One region of the Yersinia aldovae 670-83 genome, then DNA from elsewhere that is predicted to be linked to it. Evidence: predicted binding sites of a transcription regulator. Region 1 holds the regulator's gene; the other holds the start of a gene.

Region 1 (9,574 bases):
CATTTACTACAGGCGTCAACCAACTTGGGCGCTGTGCTTCAATCGGATCGATAGCATCGCGCCATTGCGGCACGTTGGTATTCAGATAGGTTGTCAGCGGAATGGGTTCGCCAAAGTTCACATAGCCCTGACCGAGATTACGCAGTTTGCGCAAGCCACGCAGCATCTGCAACAGGCTCTCTTTCTCTTTGGTCGCCCCGCGCAACTCTTTAGCGTAAGTACCCACTTCCATTACATGCTCATAACCGATGTAAATCGGCACCAGCGTGATTGGACGTGAGCCACCCCGCAGCATGGCCTGAATGGTCATCGACAGCGTGCCGGTTTTAGGTTCCAGCAGGCGGCCGGTACGTGAGCGCCCACCTTCAACAAAGTATTCCACTGAGTAGCCACGGGTGAACAACTCACCCAGATATTCACGGAATACCGTTGAATAGAGTTTGTTGCCCTTAAAGGTACGGCGGATAAAGAACGCACCCAAACGGCGGAAGATTGGGCCGGCAGGCCAGAAATTAAGGTTAATACCGGCGGCGATATGCGGCGGCACCAGCCCTTGATGATAAAGCACATAAGAGAGCAGCAGATAATCCATATGGCTGCGATGGCAAGGCACGTAGACGATTTCATGACCATCTTGCGCCAACTGCCGCACGCGCTCTGCATTGTGGACGTTAATTCCCTGATACAAGCGGTTCCACGTCCAACTCAAAACCCTGTCAGACAGACGCACGGCTTCATATGAAAAGTCTGCGGCAATCTCTTCCATCAGTGTAATGGCGTTCTGCTGTGCTTTCTCGTGGGAGATTTTTTTGGTGCGCGCTTCATCGGCGACCGCTTTTTCAATCGCTTTGGAGGTCAAAAGCTTCTTGAACAGGTCTTGACGCGCCGGTAGGCTTGGACCAACCGCGGCCAGACGCTGACGTGAGAAGTGCATTCTTGCTACGCGCGCCAGTTTGTGGGCAATCGTTTTATCTGTACCATGCTCACTGGCCATACGGCGCAGTGAAACCGTGGTAGAGAAACGCACAAAGCTATCGCGCCCCAGCCACAATACGGCAAAAAATTTCTGCACGCCGTTCAGTACGCGCAGATGTGGCGTACCGTGGCCTTCACGCCCTGGAGAGCGGCCAAACATCACGGAAACCGGCAGCATTTGGATATCCAGCGCCGGATTATTGCGATGTAAATCGAGATAATCGTGGAATAGCTTTACCGATTCTTGTTTGGGTGCATAGTAACGAAACACCCTTGGGCCGTTATCGATAAAGACATGGCTGGGCAGCTGCACACCATCGATTTCCAATGGAATCAATGGGTCGGGCAGATCCTGTGCCTGACACTGCGCTCGCAAAGTCAGTAAATCAGCCTTAGAATTGTAAGGCAAAACGTACAGAATGGGACGAGAAGGGTCTAACCCTAACTCAGTCACAGGATCTGCCGGAATAACCTTGCTTTTTACCAACAGTTTAAGTGGTAAATTCAGTAACTTATAATATATTTTACGCCAACCTGACATAACTACATGAAGCCTCTTGTTAGCAATTCGTCGCAAGGATACCAGAAACTGGTTTTGAGATCTGTGGTGATGAGACAACATAAAATGGCAAAAATCATCATTAACTTAAGATAAAGGCAATAAAACATGGCGAATCAATCAACAGGATTAACCCGAATCTATAAAGCGGCCGGTTATTCTGTTAAAGGGTTAATGGCAGCCTGGAAAAACGAAGCCGCCTTTCGTCAGGAAATCGTCACCGCTATTGCTGCCATCATACTGGCTTTCTGGCTAGATGTGAGTGCCATAGCGCGTATCTTACTTATTTCCAGCGTGATCTTAGTTATCATTATAGAGGTAATAAACAGTGCTATCGAGGCTATCGTCGATCGTATTGGTAGTGAGTTTCACGAACTTTCTGGCCGGGCAAAAGATATGGGGTCAGCCGCAGTGTTTTTAGCGATTGGATTAGCACTATTTGTATGGATAACGGTACTTTGGCAGCATATTGGTCAATAAAGGCTCGAACAGTGCTGTCGATGTAAACAGTGATTAATCCCTGTTTTTATTCACTCTTTGGTTCCCAATGCTCGCTTACCTGTATATACTCACAGCAAGACTGTATAAACAAACAGGGGGCGGAATGAAAGCACTAACTACCAGACAGCAAGAGGTTTATGACCTGGTTCGCGATCACTTAGCGCAAACCGGTATGCCACCGACCCGTGCCGAAATCGCGCAGCGTCTGGGGTTTCGCTCTCCAAATGCCGCGGAAGAACATTTAAAAGCACTGGCCCGTAAAGGCGTGATCGAGATTGTTTCCGGCGCTTCCCGTGGCATTCGTTTACTGATGGAAGAAGAAGACGGTTTGCCGTTGATTGGCCGAGTTGCCGCAGGTGAGCCATTGCTTGCACAGCAGCATATCGAAGGCCACTACAAAGTAGACCCTTCCATGTTTAAACCGAGCGCAGATTTTCTGCTGCGGGTAAACGGAATGTCGATGAGAGATATCGGTATTCTGGATGGCGACTTGCTAGCGGTACATAAAACGCAAGATGTGCGTAATGGGCAAGTGGTTGTCGCACGAATTGATGATGAAGTGACGGTCAAACGCTTGAAGAAACAGGGTAATATCGTACAACTTCTGCCAGAAAATAGTGAGTTCCAGCCGATTGTTGTCGATCTGCGTGAACAAAGCTTCACTATTGAAGGATTGGCCGTTGGTGTCATCCGTAATGGCGACTGGATCTGATATAAGCGTTTATTTAGGGTATAAATTAATCGGCTTTCTTATTTTCATGAATGTTTTAATTAAATAATACCTTCTTGTTAGTGTGATAATATATAATTGACAATGAAGTGAGTGAATATATTTTAATATAATCCATTCTAACTGTCTGATTTATATCGCTATAGACACATGGATGTGTCTTATCCTGAAGAATGCTACCCACACTCTATTTATATATCAGTATTTACGTCTATTGCACTGGGGTAAATCTGTTTGTATTGCTCAAAGCTGTCTAATACTGCCGCCTTTTAGCGACAGTGTGATCTTTATCGCCAGGTATCTACTTCTTTCTCGTCACAATTGAGTGGTCGTGATCACAGTGATCATGGCTTTCACATGCTTCAACTACCCCACATTCCGCACATAAACCGTGTGCCTCTACTACGCTGTGACGCAGTGCAAAACCTGATTGCTTTGCCAATTGCGCCAAGGCCTCTTCAATCCCGACGGTAGTGCGCTCGGTCACTATCTTGCAGCGGTCACAGATAAATAGCGCTGAAGTATGAGTCGGCTCTTCAAAATGATGGCATAACACATAGCTATTAGCTGACTCGACGCGATGAATAAACCCTTGATCCAACAGAAAGTCCAATGCGCGATAAACTGTAGGCGGTTTGGCTTGCGGCTCAGAAACTCGTAGCAGATCCAGTAAATCATAAGCGCTGATAGCACCGGGCTGCTGGGCCATCAAACGTAATACCTCTAGACGTTGCGGGGTCAACCGGACGTTTCGTTGTAGGCATAGGCTTTCAGCCTTAGCGAGCAGCGTTTCCTCATTGATCGGTTTCATGATTGTAATCTCGCAACGTAGTCATCAATAGATTCTACCATGTTTGCGCGAGACGTCATATTGACAGGTGTTTGAATTGAGCAATGTTTTTCATCTCACAAAAATATCTCACAGCATATTCTCATACAGTGATCTCATCGAGCATTAGGAATAAGTTGTATTATATTACAGATTTAACTGCGTAGTTTCCTTCGCGGATAACTTGTTAATATGATATAAATCAACTGGTTGCATTAATGCGTTTACCTGTGTAAATACTTCTGTATATAATTGTTTTTTGAAAGAAGAAAATAAAAACTCATTGTAATATAGAGAATTGTATGTCCCACAACACGAGATATAGAACTGAGTTGGATGGATTACGAGCCGTCGCTGTTTTCGCAGTCGTTTTTTATCATGCAAAATTGTCTATTTTTGGCTATGAACTATTCAGAGGAGGCTTTTTAGGCGTAGATATATTTTTTGTATTATCCGGTTTTTTGATAACATCTATTATATTTTCAGACTTAAAAAAAGGTAATTTCTCAGTAAGTGATTTTTTCTTAAGAAGATCCAAGCGAATTCTACCTGCATTAATATTTGTCTTATTATTATCTTCTTTTCTCGCCAGCGAGATATAACGACATCACTACTATCAGCTAAACCAGTTATCTTTATTGGGGCAATATCCTATTCTATTTATCTTTGGCACCAGCCGCTGTTTGTATTCTATAGAATAAAAGTGGGGAGCATAGACACTCAAACATCGCTAGTACTTATTATGATCTCTGTAATTCTTGCCATCATATCGTTCTATTTAATTGAGAAACCATTTAGGAAGAAACAGCTTGCTCTATGGAAATGGGCTGTGATGGGGGTATCTGCATTTATTTTGATACTTTTCTCTGGGGTGACCATAATTAAAAACGGTTTTGCTGATTCTGCAGGTGAACGTTTATCACCCTTGGCAAAAAAGATGTATGAAGATTTTAAAGTTCCTGAATTCCGTAGATTGGAGAGTGTAACCACCGGCCGTAATTACCTTTCAGGCAAACCTACACATCTGTGTGGGAATAGAGATCCATCAGGGGCGTGCAAGTTTGGTGATGAAAGTTGGGTTGTCATAGGAGATAGCTACGCTGCTTCTTTTGAATATGCTTTGCAAACAGAATTAGCAAAAAAGGGAAAAGGAATAATATCTCTAACTTATGAACAATGTTCTTTTGTCTCTGACAAATTATGGTTCGGAACGGCTCCCGAGTGCCCTGATATTAATCGCCGACGTTGGGGGGTTATTAATGCGTTCTCAAGTAAAAAGACATTTTTAATTGCAGCTAATTATGCACAATTTAAAGATACAAAATTGGTTGAGGGTTCACCAGGTAAAGCCCTGAGTATGAATGTAGTATCTGAACCTGCTGCGCCTGACGAGTTGGTATGGGTATCTTTAGCCAGCAACATTAATAAATTGCTCTCTATGGGGCATCGAGTTGTTTTAGTTTACCCAATCCCTACGGTTCGAACGGATGTTAAACGAGACTATTTTAGATTGCTTAATATTAGTAATGGTAACGTCGGGAAAGTCTATGATAAAAGTACTAAAGGATATAATGCAGCAAGTGCATTGAGTGAAAAGTTGAATGCCTATATAAAACCAAGCCCTAACTTAATGATTATTAATCCTGTGGATAGTCTTTGTGAGGGGCATAACTGTCTGATTATTAATAAAAATGGGGGGCTATATAATCAAGGAAGTCATCTTTCTAATGCAGGTGCGAAGTTAGTGTTAGGCCAATTACCTATTATGGACGTGCCAATAGACTTAATTGACGAAAAGTAAGTTATCGCAATAGGGGGAGTGCTATCTGTAATTCAAATTACGGTCGATACATCTCCCCAGATTGACTGATACATTTTTATGCTATCATTAGGGCCGTTTTCCGTAATTCTCGTTCAGCCTTAGCCTCATTTTTGGGTCTGTATCGGGGTCTATCAAGAACAAACTCAACGAATGTATCAAGAAAATACTTTGGCAGACTTAGCCATGAAAAAAAGTGAATCAAGCCTGTTAGCACGCTACCCCCTACAGCGTTTCTCTGTTGCGCCGATGCTCGACTGGACCGATCGCCATTGTCGCTACTTTCATCGGTTGTTAACTAAGCAAGCGTTGTTATATACCGAAATGGTGACGACGGGAGCCATTATTCACGGTAAAGGGGATTATCTGGCTTATAGCGAACAGGACCATCCGGTGGCCTTGCAACTGGGGGGCAGTGATCCTCTGGCTTTAGCGCATTGTGCTAAATTGGCAGAATTGCGCGGCTATAATGAAATCAACTTGAATGTGGGTTGCCCGTCGGATCGCGTGCAAAATGGCCGTTTTGGTGCCTGCTTGATGGGGGAGGCCGAGCTGGTTGCTGATTGCATTAAAGCGATGCGCGATGTGGTTTCTATTCCGGTGACAGTAAAAACACGGATTGGTATTGACCAGCTAGATAGCTATGAGTTTTTGTGCGAATTTGTGCAAACCGTGGCAGAACGTGGCGAATGCAACATTTTCACTATTCATGCCCGTAAAGCCTGGCTCTCAGGATTGAGTCCGAAAGAGAACCGTGAAGTGCCGCCGCTGGATTATGAGCGGGTGTATCAGCTCAAGCGCGATTTTCCGGCACTGACCATTGCCATTAACGGTGGTGTAAAAACACTGGCAGAGGCCAAAGAGCACCTAAAACACCTTGATGGCGTCATGATGGGGCGCGAAGCGTATCAGAATCCCAGTATCCTGACACAAGTGGACCGCGAACTGTTTGATCCCAATGCTCTCGTGGTGGATAGCGTTAAGGCCATTGAAGCGCTTTATCCTTATATCGAACAAGAGTTATCACGCGGTGCTTACCTTGGCCACATAACCCGTCATATTCTGGGTGTTTTCCAGGGAATTCCCGGTGCGCGTCAATGGCGTCGCCATTTAAGTGAAAATGCTCATAAGCCCGGTGCTGATGTCTCCGTGGTGGAACAAGCGTTGGCAATGGTCACTCGCCCACAGGTTAGTTCTCTGTAATAAAGTTCGCTATAAGTTAGTCAAATTGACCATGCCTGCCAGTCTCACTGGTAGGTTTTCTTATTAAATAACGAAAATATTCAGTTGGTTAACGTAATTTTTTTGTTGGCATGTTTCTTGTAATACTCCTTATAACCCCCCGATTTGATCGTTATATATGATGATGTGGTTGTGGGAAATAAACCCTTATTTAGGAGCCAGCCATGTTCGAAATTTTCTTTGTTATCGGTTTTTTTATCATGCTGATGGTGACCGGTATATCTTTGTTCGGCATCTTTGCTGCGCTGCTGGTTGCGGCTGCCTTTATGATGTTGGGCGGCTTATTTGTCATGATGATTAAACTGTTGCCTTGGTTAATCTTGGCCATCGTGGTGGTCTGGATATGGCGTTCAATGCAAAAGCCGGTAGTTAGACGTTACTAAATTTCACTTTCTTGCGGCAGCGATCACAGCCTGAAAGATTAGTAAGACGAATCTGGGAGAAAACGTGTTTTTTCTTGGATGTGCTTGCTAGGATGCTTACCGATACGATTTGGTATCACATTTTCATCCCTGTCAGAGCTAAAAATAGCTGTATAAATGGCACTCGGTTCTGGCGGACTACCCTGTAGTACCCCTACGCTTGCACTAAAAGAAAACAGTGTAACCAGGGCTTCTGATTGTTAGAAGCCCTGGTTATTACTTTCGGTATGAGACTCGGCGAGCAGAACCTCCGGTAAGTAATAAACTAAATAGTGATATTAAAGATTAGAAAATAATCGATCATAGTTGGCAATCATATAAGAAATTTGTGCATCAAAAGCTTCTTTTGCTAATTTATTATCTTCGTCGTTTTTACATTTCTTTTTGATATCAAAAAAACTCTGCTGCATCAATTGGACGGTGACATCCATAGACTTCTGTAATGCAGATAAGTTATTGTTTTCACCATAGCTATTTAATAGGAAATCAAACTTACCATCAGCGAAGTCCCGTAACTTTTGAAACTCTATGTTGTTTATTTTATTATCATGATAAATGTTACTTAGCAATTCATTTATGTCCCTATTACTTACAGAGTGACTCATTGTTTAAACCTCAGTGTATGTGATTGATGATGGCAGTAATCTGGATGTGACGTTTTGAGGATATATATTTCCTTGCAGGAGGGCAATTAGGATATATTGAACTACCGTCTTAAAGTAATAGGAGATAATATTTTTAATAAGTTATAACTGTAAGTAATGGATAGTGATAATTAACTATCCATTATTAGTCTGAGTTATTAAGGAATAAGTAAGCTTGAGCCGGTTGTTTGGCGACTTTCTAATATTTGGTGTGCGCGGTGAGCATCACTTAACGGGAATTGCTGCGCTTTAGCGACATCAACGTTAATTGCTCCACTGCCAATGAGTGAGAATAATTGTTCACTGGCATTTTCCAGCTCTTGCCGATGAGTAACATAAGCGTTGAGGGACGGGCGGGTAACATACAGCCCGCCTTTTTGGTTCAGGATAGCAAGGTCTACTCCTGTCACCGGGCCGGAAGCGTTGCCAAAGCTAACCATTAAACCTCTGCGCCTAAGGCTGTTGAGCGAGTCCAGCCAGGTGCTTTTGCCAACGGAGTCATATACTACGCCTACTTTCTCGCCGTTGGTCAGTTCTGCAACCCGCTCGGCGATATTTTCTGTACGATAGTTAATGGTCGCCCAAGCTCCTTTAGCTTTTGCTAATTCAGCTTTTTCATCAGAGCCTACCGTACCAATCAGCTTGGCTCCCAGTGCTTTTGCCCATTGACAGGCAATCAGCCCAACTCCCCCTGCTGCGGCATGGAACAGGAATACTTCGCCCGGTTTAATTGCGTAAGTTTGGCGCAACAGATAATGGACGGTCAGCCCTTTGAGGAATGATGCCGCAGCCTGCTCGAAAGAGATATTATCAGGGAGTATGGCAATTTTGTCAGCGGCGACATTATGGACTTCGCTGTAAGCGCCAAGAGCAGATTGGGCATAGACCACTCGATCACCGACGTTTATCGCACTAATCTTGGCCCCGACTTTGGTCACAATTCCGGCGGCTTCTGTTCCCAACCTACTCGGGAGATGTGGCGGTGCATAAAGCCCGCCACGGATATAGGTATCAATATAGTTAATACCAATTGCCTTATTTTCGACCTGAACCTCATGTGCAGCAGGGTCAACAGGTGTAAAATCAAGGTATTGCAATACGTCTGGCCCGCCGGTGGTGCTAAATTGGATATGCTTTGCCATGTCAGTTCCTTCGCAATAGATGTATTTTCACCCTACAGGGATCTGCATGGTGTGCCAAGTACCGGCTGAAACCCATTGCCGTGACTGATATCATCATCAATTCCCTTGGTACTTGAAGTCAGTTGCATCTACTCACCTGAATCGCTGATTTCTTTCCGCTCATTGGGATTTATTCATTTACTGTCTATCTGCAACTCCAATTACTTTGTGTATATACTAGGTCGTTATATTTTCTATTCGATATTTTCCTATCGCAACAAAGGTAAAGAACACTTTTCATGGCAGCAAAAAAACCAACCAACAATATGACCGCGCCACGAGACCGCCAGATGGAAGGGCTGAAGCTCCCGCCTCATTCGCTGGAGGCAGAGCAGTCCGTGTTGGGCGGTTTAATGCTGGATAACGAACGCTGGGATAACGTGTCTGAACGCGTTGCCAGCAATGACTTTTTCAGCCGCCCGCATCGCCGGATCTTTACTGAAATGCAGCGTTTGCTGGAGAACAGCAAGCCAATCGATTTGATAACATTGTCTGAATCGCTGGAACAAAAAGGGGATTTGGATTCGGTAGGGGGGTTTGCCTATCTGGCCGAACTCTCAAAAAATACGCCAAGTGCGGCGAATATCGGTGCTTATGCTGATATCGTACGCGAACGTGCCGTTGTTCGTGAAATGATCTCGGTGGCCAACGAGATTGCCGATGCCGGTTATG
Region 2 (9,574 bases), 2.1 Mb from region 1:
AAGGAAATAAATTTTTATGATGCGTATCGCTCTGTTCCTTGTCACCAACCTGGCGGTTATGTTGGTGTTCGGGTTGGTACTAAGCCTGACAGGTATTCAGTCCAGTAGTGTGCAGGGGCTGATGATTATGGCGGGTCTGTTTGGTTTCGGCGGCGCATTTGTTTCGTTGCTGATGTCCAAATGGATGGCTCTGCGTTCGGTTGGCGGTGAAGTGATTGAACAGCCACGCAATGAAACCGAACGCTGGTTACTGGAAACGGTACGCCGCCAGTCTCAGCAGGCGGGTATTGCCATGCCGCAGGTAGCGGTTTATCAAGCGCCGGATATCAATGCTTTCGCAACCGGTGCTCGCCGTGATGCCTCATTGGTGGCGGTCAGTACCGGTTTATTGCAAAATATGAGCCGTGATGAGGCTGAAGCCGTTATCGCCCATGAAATTAGCCATATAGCGAATGGTGATATGGTGACCATGACGTTGATTCAGGGCGTTGTGAATACCTTTGTGATCTTCATTTCACGCCTGATTGCACAAGTGGCCGCAGGCTTCTTGTCCGGTGATCGTGACGGTGAAGAGAGCAGTTCTGGTAACCCAATGGTCTATTTCGCAGTTTCTATGGTGTTGGAATTGGTGTTTGGTATTCTGGCCAGTATTATTACCATGTGGTTCTCACGTCACCGTGAATTCCATGCCGATGCCGGTTCTGCAAGGTTGGTGGGGCGCGAGAAGATGATAGCCGCGCTGCAACGGCTGAAAACCAGTTATGAGCCACAGGAGGCAGGCAGCATGATGGCTTTCTGTATTAATGGTAAATCCAAGACATTCAGCGAGCTGTTTATGTCACATCCGCCATTGGATAAACGTATCGAAGCGCTGCGTTCGGGTGAGTATCTGAAATAACGGCAGTGACGGTACGAAACAAAACCCCCGCTACGGCGGGGTTTTGCGTTTTAACTGCGTTTTTGTGTCACGCGCAGCACGCTGACCAACGCCGCGATACTGGCAAACCCCCCCGCCAGCACTAATGAAGCATGAGTACCACTGGTTGAGAATAGATTAAACATCAATGCCACCAATGCGGCACCCGAGGTTTGCCCCAATAAACGGGCGGTACCCAACATGCCACTGGCACCGCCACTGCGGTGTTGGGGGGCTGCGGAGATAATGGTGTGGTTATTGGGCGCCTGAAATAACCCAAAGCCTGCGCCACACAGGATCATTCGCCAGATAATATCCGCATCACTTGGGTTGGCAGGCAAAAGCGCGAGCAGGAACAACCCGCTGGCAAAGACCGCCAAACCAATTCCTCCCAATAATCCTGCATGATAGCGTTCGACTAATCGCCCGGCTATCGGTGCGACGACCATGGTTGCCAGTGGCCACGGCGTCAATAGCAAGCCGGTTGCCACCTCATCACGGCCTAACACGGTTTGTAAGAAGAAGGGCAGTGACACCATCGCCAGCATTTGTGCGGCGAAAGAGCAAATTGAGGTGCCAATCGACAGCGCAAAAATGGGGATTCGCAGCAAATCAACCGGCAGCAGTGGGAAGGGTTGACTGAGTTGGCGGCGTACAAAGAAGAAACCGATCAGTAGCAACGCGACAATTTCAGCGGCAATCAGCGTCGGGCTTTGCCCCTGAGCAAAACCACTAATCGCGGTGATCAGCAGGCCAAAGGTCAGGGCATTCATAATACAACTGGTAAAATCGAAGTGATTACCGTTGCTTTTGCTACTGTTGGCGGGCAAGTATTTCATGCCAAGCCCCCATGCCAGTAGCCCAATCGGTACGTTAATGGCAAACAGCCACTGCCAGGAGGCAACCGCTAATACGGCGGAGGCGATAGTCGGGCCAGCCGCCGCAGAGACGGCAACAATCACCGAGTTGATAGCGATGCCGCGGCCCAGTTGTGCGCGGGGATAAATAATACGAATCAGCGCAGTATTCACGCTCATCAATGCAGCGGCACCAAACCCTTGTAGCACACGGGCGAATGTCAGTGTCCATAATGAATCCGATAGCGCGCAAAACAGCGACGTGATACTGAATACCAGCAAGCCGGCCTGATATACCCGCCGGTAGCCAATAATGTCGCCCAAAGAGGCCATCGACAGCAATGAGATAGTAATGGCTAACTGATAGGCATTGACCACCCAGATAGATGTCGCCGGGCTGGCATTGAGGTCACGGGCTATGGTTGGCAGTGCCACGTTGGCAATTGTGCCGTCCAATACCGCAATGGTAATCCCCAGAGCGATAACCAGTATTGCGGCATAACGTTGAGGAACGGGCAAGCCATCGGGTACAGGGGAGGTCATAGGCATTTACCTATAAAATAGTCATGTAGGGAAGTATTTATATGCTAACGAGTATTGTGGGTGATTGCATCATTTGTTGGTCATACTCGCGCTAAACCGCAAGCTAACGTTAAGTGAAAAAGCAGATTAACAGCCTGATAACGACAGTAATTTAAGATAATCAGTAAAAGTAGAACCATGATCACGGAAAAGTGAAACGCGGTTTCTATAATATGAGGTGGTATTAGCCAAACAGGTTAGCCTACGGGCAAATTTTAATTCTCTGACGATTTAAGGACTTTCCGGATGGCCAAAGGTAAACAAATCCCCCTGACATTTCACACCTACCAGGATGCCTCTACCGGTGTACAGGTTACACGACTAACCCCTCCTGAGGTGACATGTCACCGTAATTATTTTTATCAAAAGTGTTTCACCCGCGACGGCAGCAAGTTGCTGTTTGGTGGCGCTTTTGATGGCCCGTGGAACTATTACTTACTGGATCTTACCACCCAGGTTGCCACTCAATTGACCGAAGGGCATGGTGACAATACCTTTGGTGGTTTTTTGTCACCGCAAGATGATGCATTGTTTTATGTCAAAGATGGCCGAAACCTGATGCGTGTTGACCTTGCCACATTGGACGAGAGTGTGGTGTATCAGGTGCCGGAAGCGTGGGTCGGTTACGGGACTTGGGTGGCTAATTCCGATTGCACCAAATTGGTCGGTATTGAAATTAAACGAGAAGATTGGGAGCCGTTGACCGACTGGAAGAAATTCCACGCGTTTTATTTCACAAACCCCTGCTGCCGCTTGATGCGTGTTGATTTGAAAACCGGCGAGTCAGCGGTCATTCTGCAAGAGAATCAATGGCTCGGTCATCCTATTTATCGCCCATATGATGACAGCACCGTGGCATTTTGCCATGAAGGGCCACACGATCTGGTCGATGCACGTATGTGGTTGATCAATGAAGATGGCAGCAACATGCGTAAAGTGAAGACTCATGCGGAAGGTGAAAGTTGTACCCATGAATTCTGGGTACCAGATGGCTCCGCGCTGGTCTATGTCTCCTATCTGAAAGGCAGCCCAGAGCGTTTTATCTACAGCGCTGATCCGGTGACGCTGGAAAACCGTCAGTTAACCTCAATGCCCGCCTGTTCTCATTTGATGAGTAACTATGACGGTTCACTGATGGTAGGCGACGGCTCTGATGCGCCGGTCGATGTACAAGACGATAGCGGTTATAAGATCGAAAATGATCCTTTCCTGTATGTGTTTAATATGAAGAATGGCACTCAGCACCGCGTTGCCCGTCATGACACCTCATGGCAAGTATTTGAAGGTGATCGGCAGGTCACCCATCCACATCCTTCCTTTACACCTGATGATAAACAAGTTCTCTTTACGTCAGATGTTCACGGCAAGCCGGCACTCTATTTGGCCACATTGCCTGAATCTGTCTGGCAATAGCTGAATCTTGCATTAGCCTCGCGCTTGGAGAGAGGCTAATTTGCCGTCTGAAACGCTTTTAGCCAATTATTTACATTGTTTATTGCGCAGTATTGCAACTTCCATTTACAATGAAACCACTGTTCTATTTTTTTTAAAACATACTGTTTTATGAAATACAGAAAACTGAGTAGGGTAAGCAAAAATGGCGATTGCAGATAAAGATAAAGATAAACAGCCCGATGCGGTTTCATCGGTTCTAAAGATTTTTGGCATTTTACAAGCATTGGGCGAAGAGCGGGACATCGGTATTACCGAGCTTTCTCAACGTGTAATGATGGCTAAAAGTACCGTTTACCGCTTTCTCCAAACGATGAAAACCCTGGGCTATGTGGCACAGGACCCCCAATCAGAGAAGTATTCACTCACGTTGAAATTGTTTGAATTGGGTGCTAAGTCTTTACAAAATGTAGACTTGATTCGCAGTGCTGATATTCAAATGCGCGAGCTATCGAATGAAACCCGTGAAACTATTCACTTGGGCGCATTAGATGAAGATAGCATCGTTTATATCCACAAAATTGATTCTATGTATAACCTACGGATGCATTCACGTATTGGTCGCCGTAACCCGCTGCACAGCACCGCTATCGGTAAAGTGTTATTGGCATGGCATGACCGGGCTGAAGTTGAAGAGATTTTGTCACATATTGAATTTACCAATAGCACGCCGCATACGCTGAGAAGTGCCGCCGACCTGTTGCCGGTGTTAGATCAGGTTCGTGAGCAAGGTTTCGGCGAAGATATCGAAGAACAGGAAGAAGGCTTGCGTTGTATTGCCGTGCCTGTTTTCGACCGTTTCGGGGTGGTCATTGCAGGATTAAGTATTTCATACCCAACGTTGCGCTTTTCTGAAGACAACAAGAGCGATGTGGTGAAATCGTTGCATCGCGCCGCTCGTCGTATCTCAGAACAAATGGGTTATCGCGATTATCCCTTCTGATAAATGATTTATGAGATAGAGCCAATAATATATCGTTATTGGACATCGTCATTAGCGGCTCCTCATCAGGGGCCGTTTCTTATTAGAGATTATTTAAACATATCGTTGATAGTTCATTTAGTTCAGATGAGTCACTATAACTGTGCTTAACCATATAGGGAGAAAGATGATGAGGACGCTATTAAGCATAAGAACGTTATTAGGCTCAGGGCTATTACTGCTGTTGGCTGGCTGTAGCAGTTCAAACAACAATGGCTCGAATAAATTGATTGATCGTGGCGAGTATAAGATTGATACCCACTATCCTTCCGTTGCCAAAAACGAGCGGGTGCGCTTTCTAGTTCTTCATTACACAGCAACCGATGACGCAGAATCGCTAAGATTACTGACGCAGGGCGATGTTAGTGCGCATTATCTGGTAACAACACATCCTGCCAACGTGGGGGGGAAGCCCGTTGTATTGCAATTGGTTCCTGAAGAACAGCGTGCCTGGCATGCGGGGGTGAGTAACTGGCAGGGGCGGAGTAGCCTCAATGATACCTCGATAGGCATTGAAATTGTCAATAAGGGCTTCACTGAGGGGATGTTGAGGCGAGAGTGGTATCCTTACAACGAGTCTCAGATTGAATTGATTGAGCGGCTCAGCAAAGACATTATACAGCGTTATAATATTGAGCCGACTGCTGTGGTTGCCCACAGTGATATTGCGCCAATGAGAAAATCAGACCCAGGCCCACTATTTCCGTGGAAACGCTTGGCTGAACAAGGTGTGGGTGCCTGGCCAGATGACGCCACTGTAGCTCAGTATATTGGTGGCCGGAACAAGCAGGATATGGCTTCCGTTGAGGTTATTCAGCAAGCGCTCGCCCGTTATGGCTACCAAATTCCACAAAGTGGCGAATTAGACGACGAAACCCATCAGGTTATCAAAGCATTTCAAATGCACTTCAGGGCAGCCGATTTCAGTGGTGTGCCGGATGTGGAAACAGAAGCTATTGCCTTGGCATTGGTTGAAAAGTACCGTCCCCTTAATCCGTGAAGACGCGGTATGTTAGCTGTATTTCGATTTCGGTGACCGTTCTTTAAAAACAAAAAGCCCGTCATAAATGGCGGGCTTTTTTACATTATCACGCTAACGAGTGGTAATTACTGATGGACTAAATCGCCATCATCATCGCTGTTAAGAATATCTTTATCTGTTTGCTTCATCAATTGGCTGGTAATAGTACCGGCGGTCATTGAACCGCTGACATTCAATGCGGTACGGCCCATATCAATCAGTGGTTCAACCGAGATAAGCAAGGCAACCAGAGTGACCGGTAAGCCCAACGAGGGCAATACAATCAATGCTGCGAAGGTCGCGCCGCCGCCAACACCTGCAACACCAGCCGAGCTAACGGTAACGATACCGACCAGTGTGGCAATCCAGACTGGGTCAAGTGGGTTGATACCCACCGTTGGGGCAACCATAACGGCTAACATTGCCGGATACAGGCCAGCACAACCATTCTGGCCGATGGTGGCACCAAAGGAGGCGGAGAAGCTGGCGATTGACTCAGGCACACCTAACCGGCGGGTTTGCGCTTCTACGTTTAATGGGATACTGGCAGCACTGGAGCGGCTGGTAAATGCGAACGTCAACACGGGCCACACCTTGCGGAAAAATTTCAGTGGGTTGATACCAGTGAAAGAGAGCAGCACGGCATGAACGACAAACATAATCGCCAGACCGAGGTATGAAGCTACGACAAAACTACCCAGTTTAATGATGTCCTGAATGTTAGAACCTGCAACCACTTTGGTCATCAATGCCAATACGCCATACGGGGTCAGTTTCATTACCAGACGTACCAGCTTCATCACCCAAGCTTGTAGTGTGTCAATGGCGACTAGCACGCGCTGACCTTTCTCCACGTCATCTTTCAGTAATTGCAATGATGCAATACCGAGGAAGGTAGCAAAAATCACCACGCTGATGATTGACGTAGGGCTGGCACCGGTTAGGTCGGCAAATGGGTTTTTGGGAATAAAGGATAAAATTAGCTGTGGAACTGTCAGGTCAGTTACTTTAGCCAGATAATTGCTCTCAATCGCACTCAACCGTGCTGTCTCTTGTGTGCCTTGTACTAAGCCGTCAGCCGTCAGGCCAAACAGATTTGTGACCAGCACACCGACTAATGCCGCAATCATGGTGGTGAAGAGCAAAGTACCGATGCTTAATAGGCTGATTTTTCCCAAAGAAGAGGCGTTATGCAGTTTAGCAACCGCACTCAAAATGGAGGCGAAGACCAGTGGCATCACAATCATTTGCAACAGTTGCACATAACCGTTACCCACAATATTAAACCAGGTGATGGATTCTTTTAGCACTGGATTGTCAGCACCGTAGATTCCTTGCAGCGCCAAACCAAACAGCACACCTAATACCAAACCAGCTAATACCTTTTTGGCTAAACTCCATTGCTTATGACGAGTTTGTGCCAATAGCAGTAGCAGTGCCACAAATACCAGCACGTTAATGACAAGTGGTAGGTTCATCCCCAAATCTCCAAATTAATATGTCGAGTACCGGCTGCGTATTCTATTTCTATTATATGTACAGGCAGCCAGATACGGTGGTGCATTTAAGCTGCGTATGGTAGCAGTTCATTAGCAGGCTCACTTATATCCAAAAAGAATTCTATATAATTATTTTCAATTATTTGTATAAAATACACTCAGATTGATGTTTGTTTGCTCGTTAAAATGTGATCACAATCTAAAATTTTTCAATTGTTCCACATAAGAGAGGAGCGGGATGGTGGTATCGGTCTGCCAGTAGACGGAAAAACAAACTAATAAAACACATAATACGCGTTCTAATTGATTACCTTTTTGCGGACGTAATAGCGGAATACAGAAACGCCAGCGACATGGCCACAGTAGCGGGACGCCGGCCGGGGTGATCATATCAGCCAGAAGATGACTGAAATATCCAATAATCATGGCATGGAATACATCTGCGGGAATAATCCAGTCGCGTGAAATATCCATGTGAAAAAGTGCAATTCCGCCGATCACCGCCAATAGGCTATGGGTAAACCCGCGATGTCCAAATGCGCGGGCAATCGGCGTTGAAATCCACTTTAGCCGCTGACCAAGGATTGACTTTGGGTGGTCAATATCTGGCAGCAGGGAGGTCAACAGGGCGCCTGGGATAATGTGCCACCAATCGCCATGTGCCAATTCCGGTGTTAGCCCGACTTTTTTGGCAAAAATAACGCAGGCGACAGAAAAAATAAGGTGTCCTTCCCCTGTCATACTTATATTCCGAATTTGTAGCTGTTGATTTATCCAGTATATGAGATTTCTCTTGGTATGAATAGCCGTTACGCTGTAACTAAATGTCTCATTTTTCTCTGCTTGAGAGTGATGAGATTAAGATAACCATTTAGTATGAAAATATACTGGGTTATACCAAGCGTGCTGCACGGATAAGTGTAAGGTAAGTTAAGTGAATCGGTGTTGGTGGGGGCTGTTAGACTATCCAAAAAAGGGGGAAGAGTGACTGAGCGTCAGCGCTTCCCCAAAATAGGTTATAGGCATAACTTAACAAATAATGATGAGGGTACTTTTACTATTAACTGCATTATTGAATTAACGACATAACTGCTGTATTGGTGATTACCAGCTATACTGCATACCGACACGGTAACGAGTTTGGCGTTCGTCCGTGGTCTTGCTGCCCGCGACGTTGCCGATAGCGACATAAGGTTTCCAGTTTTTATCCCATTTGTAGGCAATCTTCAGATCATGAGTCCATTCGTCTTTTTCATTATTTGACAGAATTTCGTCTTCAGATTTCTTGTAGTTCAATTCATATTCCGCGGAATAGTTTTTCAAGAAGCTGTAGGCGAAGAGCATCGTGAATTCATGGCCTTTCTCTGTATTCTTAGTCTGAGCGGGTTGGTTGCGTTTGTAATATGGGCGGTAACGCAGTGATGTTGAGAAATCATCAGTGAAGGCGACTTTACCCCGCAGATAGGGACGGTAGTTGTTAGTGTCAGAAGAAGACTCTAATGAGAAGCCCGGTTCAATTTGGAATGTTTTATTAAATGGGTAGACGTAGCTGGCAACCACTTCGGTACCATTACTGACTTGTTCATTGAAAGGTTTATTCGGCGTGGTATCCGAGCTGTGTTGGCCCCATTTCCCTTCCAGAGATAAACCAAAACCATTAGCAAAACGGTTAGAAAACAGTAAACGGTCTTTATGATCCGATTTACTGGTGTCTTTCATTTCATGTCGATAGTCAATAGTTGTTGCAACAGAGCTAAAACTAATAACAGAGGCCATTGCCAGAGTAAGTAATTTAAATTTCATTCTTTATACAATCCCAGGGTTATGTTTATTTATACCCGTAATACTTCAAGCTGCATGTGTGTTGGCTACGCTCAATTGTTCTCTCGCTTGCCATCTTCCTGAAAATCGAATTATTTAGGGTATATACAATTATTTTTAACAAATTTATAAAAAATCAACATACGCATTAAAAGCAATCAGACACATTAAAAGAAACGGCGTTTCATTTAATGTGGATTTATATTCTATTTATATAAATAATTATTTTTGTGATCCATGTCTTTGTTGGTGATATATTTTATAAGCTGGTGGTTATTTGTGATGCTGATCAATTGATTGTTTTAAATGGCTTTTTCTTAAAACGGAATAACCCCGCAAAATTAATGGCAGGGTTTAATTATTACTTAAGTTAAATTAACTAACTTATTATCTCATGGCGCGTTTCAGAATTCGGTCACCTTGTTTATTAAAGTATTGCGCAGA

The links. Region 1 encodes LexA, which represses DNA repair genes until DNA is damaged. Its sites were predicted from a motif close to TNCTGTATGTACATACAGNA; they were not measured.
Region 2: a site for LexA is predicted at 8,070-8,089, ahead of AT01_RS01060 (metal-dependent hydrolase). Genes of this name have one in related genera too.

The regions. Positions count from the first base shown of each region.
Region 1 covers NZ_CP009781.1:2,291,664-2,301,237, reverse strand. The annotation lists gene plsB (glycerol-3-phosphate 1-O-acyltransferase PlsB) at 1-1,516, opposite strand, end outside; gene AT01_RS10490 (diacylglycerol kinase) at 1,643-2,014, shown strand; gene lexA (transcriptional repressor LexA) at 2,139-2,747, shown strand; gene zur (zinc uptake transcriptional repressor Zur) at 3,067-3,576, opposite strand; gene AT01_RS22285 (acyltransferase family protein) at 3,897-4,196, shown strand; gene AT01_RS10475 (SGNH hydrolase domain-containing protein) at 4,337-5,395, shown strand; gene dusA (tRNA dihydrouridine(20/20a) synthase DusA) at 5,600-6,616, shown strand; gene pspG (envelope stress response protein PspG) at 6,820-7,038, shown strand; gene AT01_RS10460 (hypothetical protein) at 7,356-7,682, opposite strand; gene AT01_RS10455 (quinone oxidoreductase) at 7,880-8,863, opposite strand; gene dnaB (replicative DNA helicase) at 9,142-9,574, shown strand, end outside.
Region 2 covers NZ_CP009781.1:211,443-221,016, forward strand. The annotation lists gene htpX (protease HtpX) at 17-898, shown strand; gene AT01_RS01035 (MFS transporter) at 949-2,316, opposite strand; gene ogl (oligogalacturonate lyase) at 2,602-3,768, shown strand; gene kdgR (DNA-binding transcriptional regulator KdgR) at 3,959-4,750, shown strand; gene AT01_RS01050 (N-acetylmuramoyl-L-alanine amidase) at 4,938-5,789, shown strand; gene AT01_RS01055 (L-cystine transporter) at 5,897-7,288, opposite strand; gene AT01_RS01060 (metal-dependent hydrolase) at 7,502-8,050, opposite strand; gene AT01_RS01065 (oligogalacturonate-specific porin KdgM family protein) at 8,414-9,112, opposite strand; gene AT01_RS01075 (ABC transporter substrate-binding protein) at 9,518-9,574, opposite strand, start outside.